2 regions of the Halomonas sp. 3A7M genome follow, and region 2 is predicted to be linked to the other one. Evidence: predicted binding sites of a transcription regulator. Region 2 holds the regulator's gene; the other holds the start of a gene.

Region 1 (3,337 bases), on a different contig from region 2:
GAAGACAAGCGGCCGCTAACGGTAACCGCAGACGCGAATCCAAAATAACCCGTAGTGGCTGCCGCTGACTAATTGTATCCGCGTTATCGAGCCCCAACTGGTCTGCGCGCACGGTTAGTCGTGAATCATCCATAATGACGGACTCAACTCCGCTCAAAATAGCGCTTGAACGCGCTCGCAGACGCTGCACTTGGCTACGAGCTTCTGGGCCAGTAATCCATTGTGACTCTCCAGAGCCCATGGCAGTACGGCCATCCAGGCTCATGGCCATTTTTAAACGTACAAAGGGACGCTTGTGTTGCATACGGGAAATAAAGCCAGGATTTAACGCACGGGCATCCTGTTCCAACAGCCCAACATCTACCTGAATTCCTGATTCCCGAAGCCGCTTGATACCGCGTCCACTCACGCAAGGGTTAGGGTCAACCATTGCGACGACCACACGGGCAACGTTGGCATCCGCTAACGCAACGGCACAAGGGCCAGTGCGTCCTGTATGGGAACAAGGTTCTAAAGTGACATAAGCCGTTGCGCCTTCTGCCCTGGCACCAGCGGCGTTAAGCGCGTGAATTTCTGCATGCGGTTCGCCAGCACGGAGGTGAAAGCCCTCGCCAACCACCTGCCCTTCAGCGTGTTGATCGTAGCGGACAATAACACAGCCTACCCGGGGGTTGGGGTCTGTTGTATACAGCCCTTTCGCCGCCAATTGCAGAGCACGCGCCATAAATTGATGATCAGCGCTGGTAAAGCCTCTCTCCGTCAACTCGTTCATCAAACCTCTCCGCGATCTGGGTCGCTGTGGGCTGATGCAGGGTGATCGCCTGGATCTTGAGAAAGACGGTCTATCTCGGCGCGAAATTCGTCTAAATCCTGAAACTTACGATATACCGATGCAAAGCGGATATACGCCACCTGATCCAGGTTGCTTAATGCCTTCATGACGGCTTCACCGATATCCCGCGCATTAACTTCGCGGTCTCCGCGGGCACGAAGCGATTGGCGAATACGCTCCACGGCGGCTTCTATTGCCTCGGCACTTACCGGACGCTTCTCCAGCGCTCGCAACATGCCTGCACGCAGCTTGCTCTCGTTAAAGGTTTCGCGTGAGCCGTCGGATTTTACGACCCTCGGCATAATCAGTTCTGCGGTTTCATACGTGGTGAAGCGTTCTTGGCAGCTAGCGCATTGGCGACGACGGCGCACCTGGTCACCGTCGGCTACCAGCCGCGAGTCGGTCACTCGAGTATCATTAGCACCACAAAAAGGGCAATGCATGGCAGTCAACCTGTTGTCAGTACGTGCAGCGTGTCAGCCTGTGCGGATAACGGCACATATAAGCATATTGTGAACTATTATTAGCAGCGGAGTAGCCACGCGCTACAACGACATGCAGTTTAAGGGCGCTTGCAAGCAAAAATAGTCGCTTCTTTAAACGCGGCGTTAACCTAGCATTGTAACGATTTGGCACACAAGCTGCAGCGTTTGTCGTAGGTTGTTTAAGAGGACATCCCTATGACCCCATTTGAGCAGACAGTCCACCATTTCCTTTCGCACCTCTACGGCCCCCGCGCCAGCGAGGTACAACGCCGACTTGGACAACACATTGAACACTTTCGCAGTGCATCACAGGCGCCAGCCATAACAGAAAATACCGCGGCTGAAGGCGATAATGCACCAACATGGAGCGAAAAAGATCAATGGGTCATTAGCTACGGTGATTCCATTGTGGCAGAGGAAACACCGCCTCTTGCCGTGCTTAATGAGTTCCTTCAGCGCTATTTGGGGGAGCGTATTAGCGGCGTGCATGTCCTGCCTTTTTTTCCCTGGAGTAGCGATGATGGCTTTTCAGTCATTCATTACCGTGAGGTTAATCCAGAGCTAGGCGATTGGCAGCATATCCGTGAGCTGGCAAGCCACTATGACGTGATGGGCGATTTAGTGCTAAACCACGTGTCTCGCGAGTCTCTGTGGTTTGTGGATTATTTAACCGGAAGCTTGCCAGGTCGTGATTACTTTATAGAAGTAGACCCAGAAACCGATGTTTCTGACGTGGTTCGACCACGTAGCAGCCCGTTGCTAGTGCCTATTTCCACGCGCCGAGGCACGCGCCATGTGTGGGCAACCTTTTCAGAAGATCAGATCGATTTAAACTTTGAAAATCCTGACGTATTGCTTGAGTTTGTTGGCATCTTACTGTTTTACCTCCAACAGGGCGTGCGTATCATTCGCCTGGATGCAGTGGCATTTTTATGGAAGCGTCTGGGAACGCCATGCATCCATCTTCCCGAAACTCATACGGTGGTCCGTTTACTGCGCGCCATTGTGGATGAAATAGCCCCGGGCACGCTGATAATTACCGAGACCAATGTCCCTCACGCAGAAAACATCAGTTACTTTGGCTTAGAACGGTTAGCCAACGGGGCGCCAGACGAAGCCCACATGGTCTATCAGTTCGCCCTGCCCCCTTTGTTATTGCACACGCTCACCCGCGGTGAAGCCACTACCCTTCAAACATGGCTTTCCAGCCTGCCGATACTGCCCAGACACTGCACCTATTTAAACTTCACCGCGAGCCATGATGGGATTGGCGTGCGTCCTTTAGAAGGAGTGCTACCTGACCATGAGCGAGATGCGCTGCTGGAACTGATGCATCGCTTTGGTGGCTTTGTCAGCATGCGGAGCAATCCTGATGGCAGTGACTCACCCTACGAAATCAATATTACTTGGTTTGAGGCCATGCGCGGCACGCGTAGAGGACCAGACCCCTGGCAAATTGCCCGCTTCCTGTGCAGCCAAGCTATTATGCTGACGCTCCAGGGCATTCCCGCCCTCTATATTCATACATTGACCGGCACGCTTAACGATGTCGAAGGAGTGGAGCGCAGCGGCCGATTGCGCTCAATTAATCGACGCCGCTGGCAGCGTGATGAGCTAACACTGTTACTCGAAAGCCCCTCAACGCCGACCCACGATGTGTTTCATGCGCTTAGCCGCTTGCTGGAACTTCGGCGCACAGAGCCCTGCTTCCACCCCAACGCCACACAACGCGTACTGACTACGCCGCCTGAAGTGTTAGCCATTGAGCGAGGCCCGCTAAGCGACGGCCGCCGCCTGCTTGCCCTGTTTAATGTCACCGATACGCTACTGCCATTAGATAATGTAGGAGAAGCACTTGAGCAGGCACTTAGCCAACATACTTGGCGTGCTTTGGATCTGCAAAACGCCCTGGAGGAAACCGCGCTTCCTCCCTATGCAATAAGATGGATGGTGGCAGACACGTGAAAGGTGCATTGCGGCATAATGTCTCAGCAATTAGGCAATATAATCGCCAAATAAT
Region 2 (3,337 bases):
TTGGCTAGCCGTTCTACGAAGCTGCTGACGTGTGTCAACGCTGTTCATGATAGACGCCACTTGCCCTAATAAGGCTAAGTGCGTGTCGTCCGCCTCTTCGGGTACTAAAAGTACGAAAACAAGGTCGACGGGATCGCCATCAATAGCATCGAAATCTACAGGCTCGGCTAACTTTAAAAAACCAGCGATAGGCGAGCTGCAGTGAGGGCTACGGGCGTGAGGAATGGCAACGCCGTTGCCTATTCCAGTGCTACCCAAACGCTCACGACCAATCAGGCGGCTGAAGACTTCTTGGCTATCTAGGCTTGGCGTGTTTTGCGCAATAAAGGTGCTGAAAAATTCCAGCACCCTTTTTTTGCTGCCCCCGGGGACGTCATACAGCACGCGCTCCGGGGGAAGTATGGTTTCCAACGTCATTGAGTTAACGCACGCCAGCGCCTTGGGCGCGAGCTTGTGCTTTTTCCTTGTGTTTAACGAGTTGACGGTCAATTTTGTCCGCTAGTGCATCAATCGCAGCATACATATCATTGTCTAATGCTTCTGCGTGTAGATCGGCACCTGCAGCATGCAGGGTGCAGGCAGCTTGCTGACGCTCCTTTTCAACAGATAAGGTCACTTGTACGGTGGTGATATTGTCATAATGGCGCTCAACGCGTTCCAGCTTCTCATTTACATAGTCACGCAAGGCGTCAGTCAGATCTACGTGATGACCAGTGATATTTACTTGCATTGACGTGCTCCTTATCCATCGGACTGTTCTTCGATTGTAACCCTTTTTGCGCTATTGCAAAGCCCCTAGACAGACTTTGTCTCGTTAGCACTGTTTTATTAGCGTAAACGGCGGCGCTCGCTTGAAGAGGGAATACCCATTGATTCACGATATTTGGCCACCGTTCGCCTTGCTACATTAATGCCACCCTCTTCCAATAGCGCCACGAGGCGGCTGTCTGAGAGCGGTTTGCCGGGCGGTTCATCTTGCACCAGTTTTTTGATTCGAGCCCGGATGGCGGTGCTGGAGTGACTGTCGCCGCCGTCCTGGCCACTTACTTGGCTGGAAAAGAAGTATTTGAGTTCGAACACACCGCGCGGGGTATGGATATATTTCTGGGTGGTGACCCTGGAAATAGTAGATTCATGCATTTCAACGGCGTCTGCGATATCGGCTAAGATCAGCGGTTTCATGGCTTCTTCACCGTGTTCCAGAAAGCCTATCTGGCGAGCTATGATTTCTCGGCCCACCCGCAGTAGCGTATCATTTCGACTTGAAAGGCTCTTGATGAGCCAGCGCGCTTCCTGGAGATGCTCTTTTAAAAATTGGTTATCTTGGCTCTTGTCAGCCCGTTTGATGAGGCTTGCGTAGTCAGGTTGAATGCGCAAGCGCGGCAGTGCCTCTGGGTTTAGCTCCAGGTGCCATCCTTCGTGGTCATGGCGGACGACTAAATCTGGCGTTACGTAGCTGTCATCTGTGTCGCCAAAGGCGCTCCCGGGGCGAGGGTCCAGGCTGCGGATCAAGCGGATTACGTCATCAAGCTGCTCATCATCTAGACTTAACCGCCGCTTTAGCAAACGCACATCATCTTTACCGAGCGCTTCAAGAAATTGACGCACTAAGCGCTTGGCAGGCATCAGCAGCGGTGTATCTTCGGGTAGTGAGGCGAGCTGCAGCATTAAGCACTCCCGCAGGTCGCGAGCAAATACACCGGTGGGCTCAAACTGTTGAAGGCGCAGCAAGGTTGTTTCAACTTCACGCTGGCTAAGGCCTTCATGCCCTTGGGCTTTAAGTCCTTCGCGAATGTCATTGAGAGGTTGAGTTAGGTAGCCGTTGGCATCCAGTGCATCGATGAGGCTTTCAGCAATGGCATGGTCGCGTGGTGAAAAATCTGTCATGGCGAGTTGCCAAAGTAAGTGGCCATGCAAACTTTGACCAGCGGCTTGACGCTCAAAGTCAGGCCCCTCGCTGCTGGCACCATGGCTACCTAGGTCTTGATAAGTGTCTGACCAGTCACTGTCAGTTGAGAGTTCGTTAGGAATGCTTTCGGACCATTCAACTTCCTGGGGTTCACTAACGGCCTGTTCGCCGAACTCATCTTCCTGCTCAAGCATTGGATTGGCATCAAGTGCTTGCTGAATTTCTTGACGGAGGTCCAGCGTTGATAGCTGTAACAGGGCGATGGCCTGCTGCAGCTGAGGTGTCATGGTCAGCTGTGTACCGATACGCAATTGAAGAGAAGCTTTCATGACCATCTGAGAACCACTCGTTAATCAGAAAGCTCCACCCTAGTGCGAGTTATGGCTTGGTGCAAGTGCAATAACTATGCCACCACTACTATTTTTTTTGCAGGTGGCTGTTTACAGGCGGAAATCAGCCCCCAAATAAACGTCTCTTACCCGCTGGTTGTTGAGAATTTCCTGAGGGGGGCCACTGGCGATGATATGACCGTCACCTACAATGTAGGCAATATCGCAAATATCTAGTGTTTCCCTGACGTTATGATCAGTGATTAGTACGCCGATATGGCGTTTTTTGAGGGCTCGAATGATCGTTTTAATATCACCCACTGAGATCGGGTCAACGCCGGCAAACGGCTCATCAAGCAGAATAAAGGCAGGCTCTGTCGCGAGGGAGCGTGCGATCTCAACACGTCTACGCTCTCCGCCCGAAAGACTCATGCCGAAGTTGTCACGAATGTGCGTGATGTGAAAATCTTCCAGTAGCGACTCAAGGCGCTGCTCCCGGGCGCTACGATCGAGTTCTTTACGAGTTTCCAGGATTGCCATTATGTTGTCGGCGACAGAAAGTTTGCGAAAAATAGAGGCTTCCTGAGGCAAGTAGCCAATACCTGCCATTGCACGTTCGTGCATGGGGGCATGGGTTAAATCAAGCTCGTCAATGCCAACCTTTCCCGCATCAGACTTTACCAAGCCGACAATCATATAAAACGATGTCGTTTTGCCAGCGCCATTGGGGCCTAGTAGCCCTACCACGCTGCCTTGAGATATCTCTAGGTTAATATCCTTAACGACACGGCGGCGTTTATAGCTTTTGGCTAGGTGGCGAGCATAAAGGGTTTTTATCGGCGCTGATTCTGAGGCTGTGGTTTGAGGTGCAGGCTCTGCGTTATTTGTCGCCACTGGACACTCCTATTGTTCCGGCTGAAGAGTCATGCGGATACGTTGTGGTTCACTACCACTAACATCAGAACGCGCCTGAACCACACCTTGGTCGATAAAATACTCTAAGCGTCCACCTTCAAAGCGATCTGCTTGCTGGGTCAGTTCCGCTTGGTCAATGAGCTCTACCCGACGCTCGGCAACATGATAAATAATGCGCTTTGCC

Evidence for each region. Region 2 encodes sigma-54, which starts transcription at its own class of promoters, with help from an activator protein. Its sites were predicted from a motif close to TGGCACNNNNNTTGCTNT; they were not measured.
Region 1: the regulator sigma-54 is predicted to act here: its motif matches at 1,463-1,480, upstream of INT19_RS15305 (sugar phosphorylase).

What each region holds. Positions count from the first base shown of each region.
Region 1 covers NZ_JABUZD010000164.1:13,690-17,026, forward strand. The annotation lists gene ribD (bifunctional diaminohydroxyphosphoribosylaminopyrimidine deaminase/5-amino-6-(5-phosphoribosylamino)uracil reductase RibD) at 1-772, opposite strand, end outside; gene nrdR (transcriptional regulator NrdR) at 772-1,275, opposite strand; gene INT19_RS15305 (sugar phosphorylase) at 1,513-3,282, shown strand.
Region 2 covers NZ_JABUZD010000162.1:129,492-132,828, forward strand. The annotation lists gene INT19_RS14455 (PTS sugar transporter subunit IIA) at 1-417, opposite strand, end outside; gene hpf (ribosome hibernation-promoting factor, HPF/YfiA family) at 422-730, opposite strand; gene INT19_RS14465 (RNA polymerase factor sigma-54) at 829-2,244, opposite strand; gene lptB (LPS export ABC transporter ATP-binding protein) at 2,350-3,075, opposite strand; gene lptA (lipopolysaccharide transport periplasmic protein LptA) at 3,142-3,337, opposite strand, start outside.